3 regions of the Weizmannia sp. FSL W8-1119 genome follow, and region 2 is predicted to be linked to each of the others. Evidence: riboswitches for the same ligand, from Rfam matches in the RefSeq annotation. Region 2 holds a riboswitch; each other region holds the start of a gene.
The links. A riboswitch is a leader RNA that binds a small molecule or an ion and turns the genes downstream of it on or off. The one in region 2 is predicted to bind S-adenosylmethionine.

Region 1 (7,972 bases), 180 kb from region 2:
TTAAGAGAGGGATACAAATGTCGGTGACATCATACGTCGATCAATATGGATATATTGTGCTGCTTTTGGCACTTTTGCTCGAAATGATTGCAGTTCCGCTTCCAGGCGAAGTGTTGATGAGCTATGCCGGTTATATGGTGCACCAGGGGCAGCTCAACTGGATCTTGAGCATTCTCATTGCCGCCACCGGTACATCTGCCGGCATGACAACGGCCTATTTTATCGGGCAGCGGCTCGGCGGCCCGTTTTTACATAAATACGGCCATTTTATCCATCTCGGCCCGGCACAGCTTGAAAAACAATCGCGCTGGTTTAATAAATATGGGAATAAATTGCTTGTTGTCGCGTATTTTATACCAGGTGTCCGCCACATCACCGGCTATTTTTCCGGAATTACGAAACTGCCATTCCGGTCATTTGCCATTTTTGCCTATTCCGGCGCTTTGATTTGGACAAGCACGTTTATTTCCCTCGGGAAGCTGCTTGGCCCGCAGTGGGAGCAGTTTCACGAAGCGGTCAAAAAATATCTCGTCATAGGCGGTATTGTAAGCGCCGGTTTAATCATCGCGTATTATGTGTTCCGCTATTTCCATAAGCAGATTTTCTGGGCGATGATGGCGGTGCTCCGGCGCGTTTTCATGATTTTCCGCAGCCGGGTCCGCGCCGAGTTTGTGATCATCGGCACCACGCTGGTGACATTGTTTTTGATTGTGTTAATGATCACAATGATTCAAAACCTTTTCAGCGAAGATTTCAGTGACTTTAACGAGGTGACCTCTTTAATCGTATCGCTTTTGTTCAAACACCATTGGGCAGGCGTCATGAAAGGGATGCTGGCGCTCAGCTCGCGGCAGGCGCTCATTCTCGTCATGGTGTTGACGGTTCTTTGGATCATTTGGAAAGGCAAAGATCGCACGCACGAATTTTTGATTATGCTGCTTGTTACAATCGGCGGGGAACTGTATCAAAATGTGCTGCATGAAGTGTTCCACCGGATGTCGGAAACGGAAATTCCGACGTTTTCCCACTTTGTCTTCTCATTTCCGAGCGACCAGGCGATGATGATTCTGATCATTTACGGCTATTTTACATATCTCGTCGTCCGGCACGCTGAGATGTTTTGGGTCCATACGTTTATGGATGTACTTCTTTTAGCTGTTTTGTTGTTCGCAGCTGTCAGCCATATTTATTTCAGCCTTGAAGTGCCGAGCAACATTGCGGGCGGTTACGTTTTCGGCGGCGTCTGGCTTGGCTTAAATATTTTATTGCTGGAAATTTTCCGTATGATATGATGGATAAGAAAGCAAATGTTGGAGGGGAAACATGTTCTCAGATTTTGTCACACAAATTTTAACAGCACTCGCTGATCTGGGTTACTTCGGTGTTGCACTCGGGCTTGCGATTGAGATTATCCCGAGCGAGATTGTCCTTGCCTATGCAGGTTATTTAATTTCCCGCGGAGAGATCAATTATTTTGGGGCCATTGCAGCAGGCACACTCGGCATTTTGATTGCCCAACTGATTTTATACTGGATCGGTGCATACGGCGGGCGCCCGTTCCTGCTAAAGTACGGCAAATATTTGCTGATTCACGAAAGGCATCTCGATCTCGCGGAAGAATGGTTCAACAAGTACGGCGCCGGCGTTATTTTTACAGGCCGTTTCATCCCGGTCATCCGCCAGGCCATATCGATCCCGGCCGGCATTGCCAAAATGTCGTATTTCAAATTTATTTTTTTCACGCTGCTTGCGACCATTCCTTGGGCGGTGCTGTTTATCTTTCTCGGTGAACGTCTCGCATCAAACTGGGCACAAATTGATGACGTCGCGGCTCCTTATGTCAAGCCGGTTACCATTATCGCGATCATCATCATTGTGCTTTATATCGCTTACTCGATGTACCGCAAGAAAAAAAGAGCCTGACCCTCTATTCAGGGGCCGGGCTTTTTCCGTACCAAACCGGCCATGTGATGTGGGGAGTGCAACCCGTCTGCACAAAGGCGGGTGCCGGATTTTGAGCCTGCACAAAAAAGGGGTTAATATGGATGAAAAAGCAAGCCGGATTTGCATCTTGCCTGATCACAAGAAAAAAGATAACGCCGGAAGCTTAAAACAACCTTAACAGGCTGAAATTCTGAAAAAGGGGCGCGCTTATCTGCTGCGCCCGAAAAAAACCGCCTGCACAAGGGTGGCGGCCAAAAAAGGGGGCATATGAAAAAAACAGGTTGTAAGCTCTCTTGCAAAGAAAAGCATACCTGCCAACACTTAAAAAATGCTTAAAATCCCGCACCTCTCGGCCATAAAAAAACGCCTGCACAAAGCAGACGAACCAACTAAAGCTCTTACCTGATGACAAACATCAATATACAAGTGGAAAATAAAAAACACCTTAACTTTACCTAAAATTTATGTGAATTTCCCCACCATCTATTTTCTCGACAAAAAATAACAAAATTTCATCAAAATTTTCGTGACAAATTGCCGCATTTAGATAATAATAATGAAGACAGACTACTAAAACGAGGGATTCTATGGAGTCAAGAGTAGCGAAAAAAAAGAAAAAACGGTCAAGAGTCCGCTGGCGCAGAGTGTCTCTTATGCTCTTTTTACTGCTCATCGTTGCCGGCGCGGTTTACACAGCCTATCAATACTACGCCGGAGTTCATCAGACAGACCCGGAAGATGCCTTAAATATGGACAATCTGGAATTTAATGGTAAAAAGGATGCAAATGGCCGGACCAATATTCTCCTTCTCGGAATTGACCGGCGTGGCAAAGAAGATTCAAGAACCGACACCATCATGATTGCCCAATATGACCCGAAGAAAAACCAGGTTAAGCTCATTTCGATTATGCGTGACATTTATGCCGAAATCCCGGGGTATAGAAACTATAAAATTAACACTGCCTATTATCTTGGCAATTTGAACCATCAAAAGAAGGGCGTTGAACTGCTCCGCCAAGCACTCAAAACCAATTTTGACATTGATGTGCAATATTATGCACTCGTCGATTTCCAAGGCTTTGTTAAAATTGTCGATACCCTGGCGCCTCAAGGCATTGAAATGAACGTCGAACATAAAATGTCGAAAAACATCGGCTTGACGCTTTATCCTGGCAAACAGCTCATGCATGGGAAACAACTCCTCGCCTACGCACGGTTCAGACATGATGCGCAAGGCGACTTTGGCCGGGTTGCTCGCCAGCAAAAAGTGCTTAAAGCGCTCCAATCTGAAGTCTTCAGCGTGAACGGCATCGCCAAAGCACCGAAACTGCTCGGAACCATCCAGCCGTATATGGCCACCAACATGAGCAAAATGAACATTCTTGCGCTCGTTAAAGACGTCATGGTCAATGGCAACCTTAAGGTCAAAACAATGACCGTACCGGTTGCCGGTACCTATACCAATGTCAGTTATCCGGGCGTCGGCGCCGCGCTCGAAGTGGACAAAGAAAAAAATACCGAAGCCATCAAACAGTTTTTGGATGAATAACAGGGGGGCCGGTTCCGGCTCTTTTTTTTGTAGCAGACAGAAAGCCGTACCGGGAGCAAATTGTCTTTTTGGAGAGCTCAAAAAGACAAAAGAGAGCCGTACCGGGAGCAAATTGTCCTTTTGGAGAGCTCAAAAAGACAAAAGAGAGCCGTACCAGGAGCAAATTGTCTTTTTGGAGGGTTCAAAAAGACAAAAGAGAGCCGTACCAAGAGCAAATTGTCTTTTTGGAGAGCTCAAAAAGACAAAAGAGAGCCGTACCAAGAGCAAATTGTCCTTTTGGAGGGTTCAAAAAGACAAAAGAGAGCCGTACCAAGAGCAAATTGTCTTTTTGAATGGCTCAAAAAGACAAAAGAGAGTCGGATCAGGGGCGAATTGTCCTTTTGGAGGGCTCAAAAAGACAAAAGAGAGCCGGACCAAGAGCAAATTGTCCTTTTGGAGGGCTCAAAAAGACAAAAGAGAGCCGGACCAAGAGCAAATTGTCTCTTTGGAGGGTTCAAAAAGACAAAAGAAAGCCGGACCAAGAGCAAATTGTCCTTTTGAAGGGCTCAAAAAGACAAAAGAAAGCCGGACCAAGAGCAAATTGTCTTTTTGAAGGGCCCAAAAAGACAAAAGAGAGCCGGACCAGGAGCAAATTGTCTTTTTGGAGGGTTCAAAAAGACAAAAGAGAGCCGTACCAAGAGCAAATTGTCCTTTTGGAGGGTTCAAAAAGACAAAAGAGAGCCGTACCAAGAGCAAATTGTCTTTTTGGAGAGCTCAAAAAGACAAAAGAGAGCCGTACCGGGAGCAAATTGTCCTTTTGGAGGGCTCAAAAAGGCAAAAGAAAGCCAATTAGACAATAGGGGCGAAACCGCATCCAATATGAATTTCAATTTCCCCCTTGTCATGTCACCCGACAAAGTGTAAAGTATAAATAAGTCAAAATTTTAAGTACGTTCAATCGAATAGCCTTATCAAGAGAGGCGGAGGGACTTGGCCCGATGAAACCTCAGCAACCAGCCATACGGCACGGTGCTAAATCCAACAGGTATACCTGAAAAGATAAGGAGAATGTTGTCATCTTGCCTCCTTTTCTGGGAGGCTTTTTTCATATCATTCAAAGGGAGTGTAAAAATTTGAACCTTCTCGAAACGTTAAAAAACCGCATCCTTGTTGCAGACGGGGCAATGGGGACACTGCTATATGCATACGGCGCCGACACATGTTATGAGTCATTCAACCTGACCCATCCGGAAGACATCCACGCGATCCACCGCGCCTATATCGAAGCAGGCGCATCGGTCATCCAGACAAACACGTACAGCGCCAACTATATCAAGCTGGCACAGTATGGCCTGGAAGAAAAAGTAAAAGATATCAACAAAGCGGCTGTCCAGATCGCAAAAGAAGCGGCAAACCGTGACACATTTATACTCGGCACGGTCGGCGGCATCCGCGGCCAGCGCAAAACCGAAGCAACACTTGCCGAAATCAAGCGTACGTTCCGCGAGCAGATTTTTCACCTCCTGAACGAAGGAGTTGATGCCCTGCTTTTGGAAACGTATTTTGACGCGGAAGAACTGTATACGGTCGTAGACATTGCGAAAAAAGAAGCGGATGTCCCGGTCATCGCCCAGTTCTCGCTTATCGAACCGGGCGTGCTCCAAAACGGAACCCCGGTCCGCGATGCTTTCAAGGAACTTGAAAACCGCGGCGCTGATGTGACCGGCCTAAACTGCCGGCTCGGCCCGCACCACATGATCCAGGCGTTCGAAGAAATCCCGATACCGAAGCGTGCCTTTTTGTCCGCATACCCGAATGCGAGTCTTTTAGATTACGAGGAAGGCCGGTTCACGTTCACAAATAACGCCGATTATTTTAAAACATGCGCCGAAAAACTGGTCGAACAGGGTGTGCGCCTGATCGGCGGCTGCTGCGGCACGACCCCAGCTCACATCAAAGCAATCGCAGACGGGGTGCAGGGGCTTTTGCCTGTCACAGAAAAAACGGTCCGCCCACCGAAAATCGAAATCGCAGCCGCCCCGGCGCAGTACGAACCGCCGTTGCATGAAATTGTAAAAAAACGCCATTCCGTCATTGTCGAATTGGACACACCGAAAACGCTGAACACAGCCCGCTTTTTCGAAGGGGCAAAAGCGCTGCACGACGCCGGCATCGATGCCTTGACAATGGCCGACAACTCGCTTGCAAGCCCGCGCATCAGCAACACAGCGATTGCTTCAATTTTAAAAGAGAAACATGGCATCCGGCCGCTTGTTCATATTACATGCCGTGATCGTAATTTGATCGGGCTGCAGTCGCACTTAATGGGTCTTGCTGCGCTCGGGATTGACCAGGTGCTTGCCATCACGGGGGATCCGACAAAAATCGGCGACTTCCCGGGAGCGACGAGCGTATACGATTTGTCATCCATGGAACTGATCGCAATGATCAAGCAATTCAATGATGGCATTTCCCATTCCGGCAAATCGCTTCAGCGGAAAACAAATTTTTCCGTCGCAGCTGCATTTAACCCGAACGTCCGCAATCTCGATAAAACGGTCGGGAGGTTGGAACGCAAAATCCGCCACGGTGCTGATTATTTTATCACCCAGCCTGTCTTCAGCACGGAAAAAATCGAGCAAATCCATGAAGCCACGAAGCATTTGGACGCGCCGATCTATCTTGGCATTATGCCGCTTACCAGCTACCGGAACGCGGTCTTTCTGCACAATGAAGTGCCGGGCATCACACTGACGGATGATATTTTGCAAGCGATGGAAAAAACAAACGGCGACCCTGTGAAAGCGCGCGAAGAAAGCCTTGCGATCAGCCGTACCCTGATCGATGCGGCCCTCGCCTATTTCAACGGCATTTACCTGATTACGCCGCTCGAACGCTATGAACTGACAGTGGAATGCACGCGCCACATCCACGAAAAAACAGCAGTGCGCAGCGCGGGCATTTTCTAAAAGTATAGGAGATTCTTTGGCTACTCGGCAACCTGAATTTAACCGATCAAACGCACAACCAAAGGGGGCATTTTTCATGGGGAAAACGATATTTGAACAGCAGCTTGCGAACCGCATTCTCATTCTCGACGGGGCGATGGGCACGATGATCCAGCAGCAACACCTCACCGCGGCAGATTTTGGCGGCGAAGCATACGAAGGCTGCAATGAATACTTGAATCTCACAGCGCCCGATCTAATCCGCTCGATCCATGAAGCATATCTCGAAGCGGGGTCCGACATCATCGAAACGAACACATTTGGCGCAACGTCCATCGTCCTTAACGAGTACGGCCTTGGGCACTTTGCCGAAAAAATCAACATCGAAGCTGCGCGCATCGCCAAGCAGGCTGCCGGAAAATTTTCCACACCCGGCCGGCCGCGGTTTGTCGCCGGTTCAATGGGCCCGACAACAAAGACGCTCTCCGTCACAGGCGGCACCACTTTTGGCGCGCTCAAAACCGCCTACCAGGAACAGGCTTGCGGGCTCATAAAAGGCGGGGCCGACGTGCTCCTCCTCGAAACATCGCAGGACTTGCTGAACGTCAAAGCCGCTTTTCTTGGCATTACGGATGCATTTAACGAAACCGGAAAAAAACTGCCACTTCTCATCTCCGGCACCATCGAACCGATGGGCACAACGCTTGCCGGCCAGAACATCGAAGCATTTTACATTTCCGTCGCGCATATGCAGCCGGCCGCAGTCGGGCTCAACTGCGCGACTGGCCCGGAGTTCATGGCTGACTCTATCCGCACACTCGCGGGGCTCGCCAAAACGGCAGTGAGCTGCTACCCGAACGCCGGGCTTCCCGACGAAGAAGGGCATTACCACGAAACACCGGAATCGCTCGCTGTAAAAATGAAAGGCTTCGCCGAAAAAGGTTGGCTTAACATCGCAGGCGGCTGCTGCGGCACAACACCTGCCCATATCAAAGCGCTGAATGAAGCACTAGCCGGGCTCCCGCCGCGCCAGCCTGCAAAAGAAGAGCACCACGCCGTCTCTGGCATCGAACCTTTTATTTACGATGACCCGTCCACCCGCCCGATTTTTGTCGGCGAACGCACAAACGTCATCGGTTCGCGTAAGTTCCGGCGCCTGATCGCAGAAGGCAAATGGGAAGAAGCAAGCGAAATTGCCCGCACCCAGGTCAAAAACGGCGCACAGATCATCGACATCTGCCTCGCCGACCCGGACCGCGATGAAATCAGCGACATGGAAAACTTTATTTCGATCGCCGTGAAAAAAGTGAAAGTGCCGTTTATGATCGATTCCACGGATGAAAACGTGATCGAAAAAGCTTTTACATACTGCCAAGGAAAAAGCATTGTCAATTCCATTAACCTTGAAAACGGGACGGAACGGTTTGAAAAAGTCGTGCCGCTCCTCAAAAAATACGGGGGTGCCGTTGTCGTCGGCACGATCGATGAAGAGGGGATGGCTGTCACTGCCGAACGGAAACTTGAGATTGCGCGCCGCTCTTATGACCTGCT
Region 2 (7,972 bases):
TCATCAAATCTCCCAGGACATATGCAAGAATGGTCAGCACTACACTGGTGGCGATCATATCGCCAAACGGCATGTTGAAGATGGCGGATAAAATGATGCCCAACACAACTGCGACCATAATAAATTTCACCACTAACGCCTTTGCATGTTCCATAACGGTCCCTCCTCGTATAATAAGTTTAAATCCAGCTTGAGGCCTATAGCCTCGATGAAATTGCCCAAATGCCTCTGGAGGACTTAGCGATGTATCTCCAGACCAAAGGCCATGGCCGCTTTAGCGATCCCGAGGATTTGGCCGCATCCATCCAAAAAGCTGCCCGGTCCTCTTACCGGCTTTCTAAATGTGTGGAGGATTCGATTGACTTGGTCCTGGGCAGTTCTATTGAGATCATCCGGCATCTTAAACGCCAAATCAAGGATTTGGATAAGGCGATTGCCCGCGTTCTTGATGGAATCCCGAATACCCTCCAGACCATTCCGGGAATAGGCCCGGTGAGCTGTGCTGGGATTCTCGCTGAAATCGGCGACATTGAGCGCTTTGACGACCAAGCTGCGATCGCAAAATTTGCTGGATTGTTCTGGCCCCGCCACCAATCGGGTGATTTTGAGGCTGATGACAAAATGCTTGCGCGTACAGGCAATCGTTATCTCCGGTATTACCTGGTTGAGGCTGCCAATCTGGTCCGGCGACACGAACCTGAGTACCGCGCCTTTTACCAAAAGAAATATCGTGAGGTGCATAAGCACTCACACAAACGCGCCCTCGTCTTAACGGCAAGAAAACTGGTGCGCCTGATCGATGCGCTGCTCCGCAACGATCAAATTTATGCGCCGAAAAAGAAGGTGACGCGATGAGGTAACCAGGTAACCATCATCGATAGCCTGAACTTAAAACTTCCAGATTATTCCGGTTATCTGGAGGCTTAGTTCTGTATTGCCATTTTTACGACATAGAGCCAATAAAATTTCCAATTCACTTGTTTTTAACCCTTGACATCACACCGTAGGACTTTTGGTGTTTGTACTATATCATAACCCGCTCTTACAGCCGTTAATCGGGAAAATGGAAACAGAGAGGAAGGAAAATGTTTCCACACTTACACTTTTGTTGGAAGATAACCCTACATAAAAATGAAAAAAGTTTGTGAATATTTTTTACAACTTCCTTGCCCTGTGCGGTTTCCTAAAGGATAATATTTGTAACCTGCAGCAGAAGGAGTAAAGACACGTGAAAACTTAAAAATGAGGAGTGAGCAAATGAAAACAGTCCAACTGAACAGCCGGATAGCTTTCGGCCCATCTCTGCCGTTCGTATTGATTGCCGGCCCGTGCGTAATTGAAAGTGAAACGATGGCCATGGAAACAGCCGCAACCCTTCAAACCATTGCCGGAAAACTCGGCATTCCTTTCGTTTTTAAAGCTTCTTTCGATAAAGCCAACCGATCATCCATTTTTTCCAAACGGGGCCCGGGACTGGAAAAAGGGCTCGAAATACTTGACCGGATTAAAAATGTATTTGGCGCACCGGTCACGTCCGATATTCATGAGCCGCACCAGGCAAAAGCAGCCGGGGAAGTGCTCGACATACTGCAAATCCCCGCTTTCCTTTGCCGCCAGACCGATTTGCTGCTTGCCGCCGCCGCAACGGGCAAAATCGTGAATGTCAAAAAAGGGCAGTTTTTGGCGCCTTGGGATATGAAAAACGTCATTCAAAAATTGGAAGAATCCGGCACCGAAAAAATTCTCCTTACAGAACGTGGTTCGACATTCGGCTACAATAACCTGGTGGTGGATATGCGTGCACTTCCGGAAATGCGCAGATTAGGGTATCCGGTCGTGTTTGACGCTACCCATAGTGTCCAAATTCCGGGCGGAAACGGCACTTCAACAGGCGGAAAGCGTGCGTTTGTCCCGTATCTGGCAAGGGCAGCGGCGGCTTGCGGGATCGATGCGTTGTTTCTCGAAGCCCATCCTGATCCGGACCAGGCCTGGTCGGATGGCCCGAATATGGTGAAACTGGATGATATTGAAGAAATGTTAAAGCCAATAATTGAAATTGATCACATGATAAAAGAACAAACGGCAGCAAACATCCATTAACGGAGGTGAATAGGATGTTAAAAGATTTCAAACGAAGCATCAATTATGTCGAAAGCGTCCGTGAAGTACTGGAAAAAGAAGCCAATGAGATCTTAAAGCTGAAAGACCGGATCAATTTTCGTATAAATGAAGGCATTGAAATGATATTGGCGTGCGAAGGCAGAGTCATTTTTACAGGAATGGGGAAATCGGGCATCATTGGCCGGAAACTTGCTTCCACATTTGCAAGCACCGGTACCCCGGCATTTTTCCTTCACCCGGGAGAAGCACTGCACGGCGATCTTGGAAAAATAACAAAAGAAGACATCCTCATTGCCATTTCCAACAGCGGGGAAACGTCGGAAATATTAAATATGATCCCCTCCATCAAAAGGATCGGCGCAAAAATGATTGCCATTTCTGGTTCACGCAAGTCGACACTGGCGCGGTGTTCGAATCTGGTGATGGATATCGGGGAAGTTGAGGAAGCGTGCCCACTCGGCCTTGCGCCGACTTCTACAACCACCGTCACGCTTGCGCTCGGGGATGCGATCGCGGTAGCCCTTTTAAAGGCAAGGGATTTTAAACCTGAAAACTTTGCGCTCTTCCATCCCGGCGGCTCGCTTGGCAGGCGTTTGCTTCTAACAGTTGGCCATGTGGCTAAACGCAAAAGCATGAACCCGGTTGCCAGAATGGATACCGGCATAAAGGAAGCATTATTTATGATGACGGAAGCGGGGACGGGGGCTGTCTCGGTCATTGATAAGCAGGGCCGGCTTGCCGGCATTTTAACGGATGGCGATATCCGGCGCGAGCTTTTAAACGGCCATGAAGTACTGGATAAAAAAGTGGCAGATTTGTATACAAAATATCCGGTTTGCGTCAGTGAGCATCAGCTGGCAGCGGAAGCATTGCGGATAATGGAAGACCATGCTTTCAAGGTGTTGCCGGTTGTTGCCGCCCAGAAACCGGTTGCCATGCTCCATATTCAGGATTTGGTCCAGACTATATAGACAAATGGTAAAAATTAAATTGGAAATTTTTTAAAAAAGCTTGACGAATCCGAAAAAAGGGGATAAATTGAACATAAGCATTTTTTAAGTCCGTTGTGTAATGGCTTTTGCGGTGTTTATGGCAAATTTCATACTCGTATTTTCTTATCAAGAGAGGTTGAGGGAATGGCCCGATGAAGCCTCAGCAACCTTCAATGCTTTTACGCGTTGAAAAGGTGCTAAGTCCTGCAAGTTATGGGATCCATAACTTGAAAGATAAGAAGATGGTTCATGCACGAAAAGAATGGCCTTCTTCTTATTGGAGAAGGCTTTTTGATTTTAAGTGAGGGAGTGTCCATCATGTATCATACAGAAACAAAACTTGCACAGATCGGAAACCGCAGTGACCGCGTGACAGGTGCGGTGAACCCGCCTGTTTATTTTTCTACCGCTTACCACCACGAAGGCATTGGGCAGTCGACCGGTTTTGATTATTCCCGTACCGGCAACCCGACACGCCAGTTGCTGGAAGAAGCGATTGCGGATCTGGAGGGCGGGGACCGCGGGTTTGCGTGCAGTTCCGGCATGGCTGCGATTTTCACTGTTTTATCTTTGTTCCAGGCCGGCGATGAGTGGATTGTGAGTGATGATTTATACGGCGGTACCTACCGCCTGCTTGAGCAGGGGTATAAAAAATGGGGGCTTTGTTGTAAGTACGTGAATACGTGCAACCCGGAAAATATTGAAAAAGAAATCACCTCGAAAACGAAAGCCATTTTTCTTGAAACGCCGACAAACCCCCTCATGCAGCAGACGGATATCGGCGCAGTGGCTGAAATTGCGAAAGGGCACGGAATCCTGCTGATCGTGGACAATACTTTTTACACCCCGCTTTTGCAGCAGCCGATCAAAGAAGGCGCTGATATTGTGGTCCACAGCGCAACGAAATATCTTGGCGGGCATAACGATGTGCTGGCCGGGCTGATCGTGGCAAAGGGCGCTGAACTTTGCGACAAGCTTTTCTTGTACCATAACGGTGCCGGCGCCACACTCAGCCCGTTTGATTCGTGGCTTCTGATGCGCGGCATGAAAACGCTGGCGCTCCGGATGGAAAAACACGAAAAGAATGCAAAAGCTGTGGCGGCCTTTTTAAGTGCGCATCCGGATGTAAAAGATGTGCTATATCCGGGCCGCGGCGGGATGCTTTCTTTCCGTGTAAAAGAAGAATCATGGATTGACCCGTTTTTACGCGGCCTGTCTCTGATTACATTTGCCGAAAGCCTCGGCGGGACGGAAAGTTTTATCACTTACCCGGCTACACAGACGCATGCCGACATTCCGGAAGAAAAACGGATTGCCTCGGGCGTGGACAACTGCCTTTTGCGCTTTTCAGTCGGAATTGAAGATGACCGCGATTTGATTGCAGATATTGAAAAAGCTTTTGCCAACATTCACGAAGGGGTGCAAACACGATGACAAATGAAGATTATTCTTTTCAAACGAGGCTTTTACATAACAGCCACAAAATTGACCAGGTGACCGGTGCGGTGAGTGTGCCGATCCAGCATGCTTCGACATACCACCAGGCGGACATTGATCAGTTCGGCAAATACGATTACAGCCGCTCGCTCAATCCGACGAGGGAAGCGCTCGAGGATGTCATAGCCGAACTCGAAGGCGGCGCCAAAGGTTTCGCGTTTGCTTCCGGGATGGCGGCGATTTCAACGGCGTTTCTGCTTTTGTCGGCGGGCGACCATGTTGTGATCACCGAGGATGTGTACGGCGGCACGTTCCGGATGGTGACAGAAGTCCTGACACGGCTTGGTATTGAACATACATTTGTGGATATGACCAACCTTGAAGAAGTGCGGCAGGCCGTCCGCCCGAACACGAAAGCTTTTTATGTAGAAACCCCTTCAAACCCGCTTTTAAAAGTGACGGATATCCGTGCGGTGAGTGAACTGGCAAAGGAAACCGGGGCGCTCACCTTTGTCGACAACACCTTTTTAACGCCTGCCCTGCAGCGCCCGCTTGAACTCGGGGCGGATATCGTGCTGCACAGCGCGACGAAATTTTTAGCGGGGCACAGCGATGTCGTCGCCGGGCTTGCTGTAGTAAAAGATGAAGCATTGGCAGCGCGCCTCGGCTTTTTGCAAAACTCATTCGGGGCGGTGCTCGGCGTCCAGGATGCATGGCTCGTTTTGCGCGGGTTGAAAACGTTGCATGTGCGGCTGCTCCAATCACAGCAGTCAGCGGTGAAAATTGCACATTTTCTTGATGCGCATCCGCTTGTACGAAACGTGTATTATCCGGGGCTCGGGTACCATCCGCAGCATGCGTTGCAAAAGCTGGAGGCACAAGGGCCGGGCGCGGTATTGTCGTTTGAACTGGAAGATGAGGAAGCGCTCCGGGCATTCGTCAGCCATGTAAAAATCCCGGTCTTTGCCGTCAGCCTCGGCGCTGTGGAATCGATTCTGTCCTATCCGGCAAAAATGTCCCACGCCGCAATGCCACCTGAGGACCGAAGAAAACGCGGCATCTCCGACAGCTTGTTGCGCTTATCGGTTGGCCTCGAAAATCCGGATGATCTGATTGCCGATTTTGAGCAGGCTTTTTCATACACGAAAGCTGGCACAACAGTGAAATAGAAGCCGGATTCCTTCAGCAGGAAACGCCAACTGTTGCCGGTTAAAGCCCGCTTCGTTCAGAAGTTCCGAAAAAAGCAGCGGGAAACCACTGTAAAAAGGGTCCCGCCGCTTTTTTCTATTTTTTGTGTAAAGGAACGAACGCTTGCATTTACAAGCCGGAAATCGGCCGGGTAATCGTCCTGCCTGGTTGCAGCGTTTCTGTCCGGCCGCCGATATGGATGTCCAGCACATCTCCTTCCAGCAATGCCACTTTGAACGCATGGCACGTGACTTCCACCTGGAGCCTGCGGTTTTGGTAGGTGAGACGGAATAAATAGCGGTCCCATTGTTCCGGAATGGCCGGGTTTAAGAAAAGCCCATTTTCTTTGATCCGGACGCCGCCGAATCCGTACACGATGGACAGCCATGTCCCACCCATATTGGCCATATGCAGGCCGTCTTTTGTGTTGCCGTGCGTGTTATCAAGATCAAGACGGGCTGTTTCGATAAAATAATGATACGCTTTTTTCGTTTCGCCGAGCCTGGACGCCATGATGCTGAAGATGCAAGTGGACAGCGATGAATCGTGTGTTGTGACTTTTTCATAATAATGATATGAGTTTCGGATCGTTTCCGGATCTGCCTCTTCTTCCAGCAAAAAATGCGCGAGCACCGTGTCCGCCTGTTTGCATACCTGGTACCGGTAAATCGTGAGCGGATGGTAATGCAAAAGGAGCGGGTAATGGTCTTTCGGCGTATGTTCAAAATCCCAGACCGCTTTATCGAGAAAGCTGTCATCCTGTTTGTGGATGCCGCGTTTTTCATCATAAGGGAGATACATGGCATCCGCTGCTTTCAGCCAGCTTGCCGCTTCTTTGTCCGTTAAACCGAGCCGCGCAGCAAATGCCGCAAAATAGGCTGCATCTGTTGTTTTCAGCCAGTGGTAAAATTTGTGGGCTGATTTTAAATTGTATTTTGCCATTACATTTGTATAGTAATTGTTGTTGACGATGGCTGTGTACTCATCCGGCCCGGTCACATCTTCAATCGCAAATTTGCCGTCTTTTTCCCGGTAATGGCCAACCTCAAGCCAAAGCCGCGCCGTTTCCACGAGAATTTCGACGCCGTATTGCTTCATAAAGTCCTGATCTTGCGTGGCATACCAGTACTGCATATAACTGTAAGCAATGTCCGCGCTAATATGATACTGCGCTGTGCCGGCAGGGAAATACGGGGAGCATTCCGGGCCGGAAATCGTCCGCCACGGAAATAGCGCGCCTTTTTGATGGCCCATTTCTCTTGCCCTTGCCCGTGCATGGCCAAGGATATGGTAACGGTACAGCAGCAAATGCCGCGCGAGTTCCGGATGCGTCAACAGAAACACCGGGAAAATATAAATTTCCGTGTCCCAAAAATAATGCCCTTCATAACCTTCCCCGGACAGCCCTTTTGCCGCAATATTGCTGGCGGTGTCTTTTCCGACAGACTGCAGGAGCTGGTACAGATTGAAACGGATCCCTTCCTGCAGTTTCGGATCGCCGTCAATTTCAATGTCCGCTGTTTGCCAGTAAGTGGCTAAATATTGCTCCTGCTCCCGTATGAGTGCGGAAAAATCTTTCCCTTGCATGCTTTTCAGGATGTCCGCCGCCTTTTCTGCGATATGGTCCCCGTGACGGAGGGTGTCCGTATAGATCGCAAATTTTGTAAGGGACACCGGCTCGCCGGGTTTGAAATCGATGATGGCGTGCACTTTTTGTTCGTCTTGTTCATAATGACATTCGCAAGAGGCGGAAACGGCGTGGGTTGTGGCACAAGCCATTTCAAGCCCGGAAGCAAATGTGCGGGCAAGCAGTACAATCGTGCCGCTCTCCGCCGCTGCTTTTGTCACAGCCAGCCTTTTTGCATGGGCAGATCCGGTCCGCGGGTCGTTTTTATCGACATAATTTTGCACATCACCGTTGACAGTGGAAATCACCCGCACCGGCCCGGAAAAGTTCACCGGCTCCATTTTCACTTGAATCGCAAACAGTTCCCGCCATGTAAAAGAAACCAACCGTGAAAAAGTGAGCTTGATTTCTTTTCCGGAAGGCGATTTCCAATGGATGACGCGTTCGGAAAACCCGCGTTTCATGTGCAAAGTTTGGGAAAAACCGAGAACTTCCCCTTCAAAAAGAGAAAAGCGTTCTTTTTCTTCTCCAAGAAAAATTTCGATGGTCTGCGCATCGATCACATTCAGCATTTTCTGCCCGGTTTCCGGGAATCCGTACGCTTTTT
Region 3 (7,972 bases), 1.6 Mb from region 2:
CCTGCCGCGTTTCCACATTTTTCAGTTTGCCGTTTATCGCAGCCCGGACCATGGCCCTCGTATAGCTTAATTTCATGCGGGAACCGGTTCCGTACGGGCCGCCTGTCCAGCCGGTATTGACAAGAAATACCTGGACGTTGTGCCTGCCAATTTTCTCTCCGAGCATTTCCGCATAAACGGCGGGCTCAAGCGGCAAAAACGGCGCGCCGAAGCAAGTGGAGAACACAGCTTCCGGGCGCGTGACGCCGCGTTCGGTGCCGGCCAGTTTGGAAGTGTAACCGCTTAAGAAATGGTACATGGCCTGCTCTTTTGTCAGCCTGCTGATCGGCGGCAGGACACCGGACGCATCAGCCGTCAGGAATATAATGGTTGACGGATGGCCGGCCATGCCGGAACGGGCAATATTGCCGATGTTTTCAATCGGGTAAGCAGCCCTTGTATTTTCCGTCAGTGCATTGTTGCCATATTGCGGCCTACGGGACACCGGATCTACGACTACATTTTCAAGTACGGTCCCAAACCGGATTGCCCGGTAAATTTGCGGTTCTTTTTCTTCTGTAAGCCCGATGCACTTTGCATAGCATCCGCCTTCAATATTGAAGACGCCGCTGTCGGACCAGCCGTGCTCATCGTCCCCTATAAGCGCGCGCTCCGGATCGGCGGAAAGTGTCGTTTTCCCGGTCCCGGACAAGCCGAAAAACAGGGCCGTATCGCCGTTTTTCCCGGTATTGGCGGAGCAGTGCATGGGAAGGATGCTTTTTTGCGGCAGCAAATAATTCATGATGGAAAAAATGCTTTTTTTCATTTCGCCTGCATATTCCGTTCCGCCGATCAGAATCATCCGGCGTTCAAGTGAAATCATGATGAACGCTTCGGAATTCGTGCCGTCAAGCGCCGGGTCTGCTTTAAACAGCGGCGCGGAAAGAATGGTAAATTGCGCATCGTGTTGATTGAGTTCCTCCGCATCCGGCCGGATAAACAATTGATGCGCGAATAAATTATGCCAGGCGAACTCATTCACGGTCTGGATCGGAAGGCGGCTTTTTGGATCGGCACCCGCAAAACCTTTAAACACAAAAATTTCGTCTTTCCCTTTTAAATGCCGGACCATTTTTTCATAGAGCCTGTTGAACACGCCGGGAGATACCGGCTGGTTGATTTTGCCCCAGTCGACACGGTCTTTTGATTCGGAGTCGACGACAATAAATTTATCTTTCGGCGACCTTCCTGTGTATTTTCCTGTTGTAGCAGAAATGGCCCCTTCCGTTGTCAGCACAGCTTCTTTCCGTTCAATAATTTTTTCCATTAATTGCGGCACGGAAAGCTGCATGCGCACATTTTCCCCCGACAACAAAAACTTTAAATCGTCAGAAGCGCCAATCAGATCCATTTTCATAAACCGCCCCTTTGAATAACTTATTTCGCTTTAAACGATATCAGTATAACATATTCATCCGTTTATTACATACTTTTTTCCGGGAAAAATGCAGGGGGCAAAAGGGCAAATGGTGAAAAAAGCATTGACAGCGCCTGCTAAATTGCGTATGATTTTACTTTGAACGGATACTCTTATCCCGAGCTGGTGGAGGGACGGGCCCGATGAAACCCAGCAACCCGCCTCTGGAACAGGCAATGCGCTCGCAACGCAGCTGCCGCTTGACTTCCAGGCAAAGGTGCTAACCTGCAGCAAGGAATGTTTCCTTGAACGATAAGAGTGAAAGGCGCGATTGATTGAAGTCAAAACCTTTCCACTCATATGAATGGGAAAGGTTTTTATTTTTGGCTTTGTACTTAAAATGAATCGAGTTTAGGGTATGAGTACCGTTTCCAATATGTAACCATATAAGGAGGAAAAGCGGATGTTAAAAGGACGGCATTTGTTCACATCGGAATCGGTGACGGAAGGCCATCCGGACAAAATTTGCGACCAGATTTCCGATGCCATTTTGGATGCCATTTTAGAAAAAGACCCGAATGCCCGCGTTGCCTGCGAAACTTCCGTCACGACAGGGCTCGTGCTCGTCACGGGGGAAATTTCCACCAATACATATGTGGATATTCCGAAAGTGGTGCGCAAGACCATTAAAGAGATCGGCTATACGCGCGCGAAATACGGGTTTGATGCGGAAACCTGCGCTGTTTTGACATCGATTGACGAACAGTCCGAAGATATTGCGCGCGGCGTTAACCAGGCTTTGGAAGCCCGCGAAGGCGGGATGAGCGACGAAGAGATTGAGGCAATCGGAGCCGGCGACCAGGGCCTGATGTTCGGGTTTGCCTGCAATGAGACAGAAGAGCTGATGCCGCTTCCCATTTCGCTTGCCCACAAGCTTGCCCGCCGTCTTGCTGAACTCCGCAAACATGAAGTGATCCCGTATTTGCGCCCGGATGCGAAGACACAGGTGACAGTTGAATATGATGAGAACAACCAGCCTGCCCGGATTGATACGATTGTCATTTCAACGCAGCATAATCCTGACATCAGTGCCGGGCAAATTCAGGAGGATATGAAAAAATACGTCATTGAACCGGTTGTGCCGGCAGACTTACTCGATGCGGATACAAAGTATTTGATTAATCCGACCGGCCGCTTTGTTATCGGCGGCCCTCAAGGGGATGCCGGGCTGACCGGCCGCAAAATCATTGTCGACACGTACGGCGGCTATGCACGCCACGGCGGCGGCGCATTTTCCGGGAAAGACCCGACGAAAGTGGACCGTTCCGCTGCTTATGCCGCCCGCTATGTTGCGAAAAATATTGTTGCGGCCGGCCTTGCGGAAAAATGTGAGGTACAGCTTGCGTATGCGATCGGGGTGGCGAAGCCCGTTTCCATTTCCATCGATACGTTTGGGACTGGAAAAGTTCCGGAAGAAGTGCTGATCGAGGCGGTTGAAGCCCATTTTGACCTGCGCCCGGCCGGCATTATCAAAATGCTCGACTTGCGCCGCCCGATTTACAGACAGACCGCTGCGTACGGGCATTTCGGCCGCGATGATTTGGATGTGCCTTGGGAAAAAACGGACAAAGCCGGGGCGTTGAATGAATTCGTCCGCAATCATATCGGAAAATAATGGGAAAAAGAGCGTGCCTGGTATACAGGCCGCTCTTTTTCATGCAGCGGGGGGAATAAGGGAGGCATTCGGAGGATAAAACGCCGGTGACGGGAAGCGCCCACATGCGGGGGCAGAGAATACAACGGATGGGGCTGTTTGACAGAAAGACCGGGAACAGAACCGGGGCGCTTATGATGAGCGTCTGCAACGCGGGCATAAGAACCGACCGGCGCAAAGTTTGGATGATGCGGTCCGGCCCATTTATTAGAAATCCTGTATGTCCCTTTTTTAACAAAATCCCTGCAAACTGCCGGAAAACATGCTAAACTATATTACATGTGCAGATTTTGGCCGTCAAATTTTGGCGGAAATGGATTTGTTTTTTCAAGAAATAAATTTACAATAGAAGTATATCGAAATGATTAAAGTAGGTGACTTTTTACATGTGCGGATTTATTGGCTGCGTCCATGACCATCCCGTTACATTATCAGACGAAGACAGGCAACGGTTTAAACAGATGAACCATATGATCGAGCACCGTGGCCCGGATGATGAAGGCTTTTATGAAGACGAACATATCCAGTTCGGTTTCAGGCGCCTGAGCATTATCGACATCGAGGCGGGGCACCAGCCTTTAACATACGAAAACGAACGGTACTGGATCATTTTTAATGGCGAAATTTATAATTATGTTGAATTGCGTGAAGAATTATTAAAAGAAGGGATGGCATTCGAAACGAATTCGGATACGGAAGTCATCCTTGCCATGTACAGCCGTTACGGCGAAAAAGCAATCGGGCGCCTGCGCGGGATGTTCGGATTTGCGATCTGGGATAAGCAGGAACAAACGCTGTGCGGCGCGCGCGACCCGTTCGGCATTAAACCGTTTTTCTATTATGAAGACGGCGATAAAATGTATTTCGGTTCCGAAAAGAAAAGCATTTTGCTTGCCATGGAAAAACCGGAACTCAATTATGATGCTGTCCAATACTATTTAACCTATCAATTTGTGCCGGAACCTTTCAGCATGACGAGTGGCATCCGAAAACTCGAACCGGGCCATTATTTTATGAAAAAAATCGGCAAACCGATGGAAATCAAACAGTTCTGGAAAGCTTCCTTCCACCCGGTCCATAAGAGCGAGGACGAATTTGTAAAAGAAGTACGCGATGTGCTTATCGATTCCGTAAAGGTACATATGCGCAGCGATGTACCGGTTGGCGCGTTCCTGTCGGGCGGGATCGATTCCTCGATTACGGCATCGATTGCAAAACAGTTCCACCCGGGCATTAAAACATTCTCCGTCGGATTCGAACGTGATGGCTACAGCGAGATCGATGTTGCCAAAGAAACGGCGGAAAAACTCGGTGTTGAAAATATCAGCTATGTGATCACGCCGGAGGAATATATGAAAGAACTGCCAAAAATTATTTGGCATATGGACGATCCGCTCGCAGATCCTGCTTGTGTTCCCCTTTATTTTGTGGCGCGCGAAGCAAGAAAGCATGTGACCGTTGTCCTGTCCGGCGAAGGCGCGGATGAATTGTTCGGCGGCTATAATATTTACCGTGAACCGCAGTCGCTTGAAGTTTTTGATAAAATTCCGGCTGCCGGAAAATCAATTTTGAAGGCTTTGGCGAAAGTGCTGCCGGAAGGGGTAAAAGGAAAGAGCTTTATCGAACGCGGTGTCACGCCAATGGAAGACCGTTATATCGGCAATGCGAAAATGTACACGGAAGAAGAAAAACGCGACTTGCTGTTGACTTATAACAACAGCCTTGACTACCGCGATATCACAAAGCCGCTGTACGATGAAACGAAAGGCTACGACCCGGTTGACCGGATGCAATATATCGATATCCATACGTGGATGCGCGGCGATATTTTGCTGAAGGCGGACCGGATGACGATGGCCCATTCGCTTGAACTGCGTGTGCCGTTTTTGGATAAAGAAGTGTTCCGGGTCGCTTCACAAATTCCGGCGGGCTTAAAAACGTCCCATAACACAACGAAGTATATTTTGCGAAAAGCAGTGGAAGGCATCGTGCCGGACCATGTGCTGAACCGGAAAAAACTCGGGTTCCCGGTTCCGATCCGCCACTGGCTGAAAGATGAAATGCATGATTGGGCGGTAGAGATCATCAAAACGAGCCCGACGGACGATATCATCAACAAACAATATGTATTAAGACTGCTGGAAGACCATTGTGCAGGCAAGCTGGATTACAGCCGGAAAATCTGGACCGTGCTGATTTTCATGCTGTGGCATGCCGTGTATATGGAAGACAAGTACGGTTTTCAAAAAGGAGCACAAGGGCGGCCTACGGGTGCTTCTCTGTAACAGAAAAAAGGGGGTCTGGCCCCGCTTCCGTAATCAATCGGAAACGGGGGCAGGCCCTTTATCGTATAACGCTTTTTTTCGCACATGCCCGCAAGCTTTGCATCGCGGCGGTTTTTAAACCCGGTTAGCAGTATGGCCCTATTTTTATCATGCTTTTTTCGCCTGTTTGCGGCTTAAAGCAATGCGGCTGCCGGTGCCCGCCGTTAACCTTTGTCAGCGCCCGGCGGCATTTTTATAGTACTGCGCTTTTTCAGCATATTCACGGACGATGCGGCGCATATCCTGGATATCTTTTTCGGTAAGCGCGCGGATCACTTTTGCCGGGCGGCCGAATGCAAGCGTATGCGGCGGGATCTTTTTCCCGGGCGTGACAAGGCTGCCGGCGCCAATAAAAGCGCCTTCCCCGATTTCGGCGCCGTCAAGGATGATTGAACCCATGCCGATCAAAGCTTTTGTCCGGACATGGCAGCTATGTAAAATCACCTGGTGGCCGACCGTCACTTCATCTTCCAGTATGAGCGGCGTTTGCGGGCTTTCGTGCAGGACGCAGTTATCCTGGACATTCACTTTTTGCCCGATTTTTACCGGTGCGACATCGCCGCGGATGACGGTCCCGAACCAGATGCCGGACTGGCCGCCGATTTCAACGTCCCCCGTAATGGCCACATTGTCTGCGATATAAGCAGTCGGCGCAATCAAAGGGGTTTTTCCATTGTAAGCATAGATCATTTCGTACCCTCCTATTTTTGATCTTTTCTTTTATCTTAAAGAATTGGGAACAAATTGTGAATAAATCGAGTTAAAAATGGCATATGTTTTTCAGAACAGAAGGATTATGGGTAAAATAAAAGCAGGATGGTTTCGCAGGTTTTGAAGGAGGCAGGAACATGTGGAAATGGGAAGCAGATGAAAACCCAAAAGCAGTCATCGTTATGGTCCATGGCGCGATGGAACATCACCGCCGCTACAGCTGGCTGATTGAGATGTGGAGATCAAGCGGCTATCATGTCGTGATGGGCGATCTTCCCGGCCATGGGATGACGTCGAGAGCAAAAAGGGGGCATATTGATTCCTTTGATGAATATACAACAGAGATAAAAGAGTGGGTGACGGCAGCATACCAGTTCGACCTCCCGATTTTTCTCCTCGGCCACAGCATGGGCGGGCTGGCGGTCATCCGGCTGCTTGAGAAGGAACATCTGAAAATTGCGGGGGTTATGCTTTCCTCGCCGTGCCTCGGGCTTGTCCAGTATCCTTCAAAGCTGCTCGGCCTGCTTTCAATCGGGTTAAACCGGATTGCCCCGGGCCTCCGCTTTAACAGCCCGCTGACCGTGCAAATGGCAACACGGAATAAGGATATTCAAATGCAGGCGGTCAACGATTCATTGATGCTGACAAAAGTGTCTGTCCGCTGGTACCGCGAGCTGCTCGCAGCCATGCGGCAGGCACACATGGATACCGTGCGGCTGCCGGACGTCCCGTTTCTTGTCATGCAGGCCGGAAGTGATAAAATTGTGGACAAGGGAGCTGTCGTGAATTGGTTTAACCAAACTTCCGTGTCCGAAAAATTATACAAAGAATGGCCGAAATGCTACCATGAAATTTTCAATGAACCGGAGAGGGAAGATGTTTTCCTTTATGCGAAAAATTTTGTGGAAAACCGGCTCCGCACGTTAGGCTATATATTAGAATGAGGTGACGCTTGTGACAATCCCATCCTATCCGATCTCATTAATGGCGCAAGTTTACCGCCGGGTGATGCCGGCTGTCCACCATGAACTCCATTACTGGCGGGAAAAGGCACGCCGGATTCCCAATGATGAATTAAAGACACAGGCGCTCGCCAGCATTCAGCATAAAACGTTCCACTGCGAAGGCGGGTCGATTCTCGGCCTTTTGGCAATGGAAGAGCGGACAGCGGCTTTCCGGTTTATTGTCGCATACCAGACGATCAGCGACTATCTTGATAATTTATGCGACCGCAGCACATCGCTTGACCCGGTTGATTTCCGGGCGCTTCACGAGTCCATGTCCGATGCGCTTACGGTCGGCGCACCGTTGAAAAATTATTACCGGCACAGGCAGGACCAGGATGACGGCGGTTATTTGCATGAACTCGTGCGGACATGCCAGGTTGTGTTGAGCCGCATCCCCCAATATAAAGCCATTCAGCCTTATTTGCTGGAACTTTGCCGTTATTATTCGGATCTGCAGGTACATAAACATGTGCGCGTAGAGGAACGGGTGCCGCGGCTAAAGGAATGGTTTTTGCACTACAAGGCGGATTTTCCGGATATGGAATGGTATGAATTTTCCGCCTGTTCCGGCTCGACCCTCGGGATTTTCTGCCTTGTTTCCTATGCGCTCCGGGATGATTTCCGCCCTGAATATGCGAAAATTATCCGTGACGGGTATTTTCCTTATATTCAGGGGCTGCATATTTTGCTGGATTATTTTATCGACCAGGACGAAGACAAAAAAGGCGGGGATTTGAATTTTTGTTTTTATTACCCGGGAGAAGAAGAGCTGTTTAAGCGGCTGAAGCATTTCTTGCAGGAGGCGGATAAACATACGGCC

Region 1: another riboswitch for S-adenosylmethionine. It lies ahead of NSQ19_RS01700 (bifunctional homocysteine S-methyltransferase/methylenetetrahydrofolate reductase); the one in region 2 lies ahead of NSQ19_RS02470 (methionine biosynthesis PLP-dependent protein).
Region 3: another riboswitch for S-adenosylmethionine. It lies ahead of metK (methionine adenosyltransferase); the one in region 2 lies ahead of NSQ19_RS02470 (methionine biosynthesis PLP-dependent protein).

What each region holds. Positions count from the first base shown of each region.
Region 1 covers NZ_JBBOZL010000001.1:338,036-346,007, forward strand. Annotated here, with positions in the region: gene NSQ19_RS01680 (VTT domain-containing protein) at 18-1,292, shown strand; gene NSQ19_RS01685 (DedA family protein) at 1,324-1,923, shown strand; gene NSQ19_RS01690 (LCP family protein) at 2,532-3,494, shown strand; gene NSQ19_RS01695 (hypothetical protein) at 3,487-4,086, shown strand; SAM riboswitch class I at 4,439-4,539, shown strand; gene NSQ19_RS01700 (bifunctional homocysteine S-methyltransferase/methylenetetrahydrofolate reductase) at 4,607-6,442, shown strand; gene metH (methionine synthase) at 6,519-7,972, shown strand, end outside.
Region 2 covers NZ_JBBOZL010000001.1:519,120-527,091, forward strand. Annotated here, with positions in the region: gene NSQ19_RS02450 (YndM family protein) at 1-154, opposite strand, end outside; partial or broken gene NSQ19_RS02455 (IS110 family transposase) at 190-855, shown strand; gene kdsA (3-deoxy-8-phosphooctulonate synthase) at 1,258-2,100, shown strand; gene NSQ19_RS02465 (KpsF/GutQ family sugar-phosphate isomerase) at 2,115-3,092, shown strand; SAM riboswitch class I at 3,234-3,354, shown strand; gene NSQ19_RS02470 (methionine biosynthesis PLP-dependent protein) at 3,432-4,547, shown strand; gene metC (cystathionine beta-lyase) at 4,544-5,719, shown strand; gene NSQ19_RS02480 (glycoside hydrolase family 65 protein) at 5,868-7,972, opposite strand, start outside.
Region 3 covers NZ_JBBOZL010000001.1:2,087,760-2,095,731, reverse strand. Annotated here, with positions in the region: gene pckA (phosphoenolpyruvate carboxykinase (ATP)) at 1-1,390, opposite strand, end outside; SAM riboswitch class I at 1,567-1,715, shown strand; gene metK (methionine adenosyltransferase) at 1,860-3,071, shown strand; gene asnB (asparagine synthase (glutamine-hydrolyzing)) at 3,497-5,395, shown strand; gene NSQ19_RS10250 (gamma carbonic anhydrase) at 5,609-6,124, opposite strand; gene NSQ19_RS10245 (alpha/beta hydrolase) at 6,283-7,089, shown strand; gene NSQ19_RS10240 (tetraprenyl-beta-curcumene synthase family protein) at 7,100-7,972, shown strand, end outside.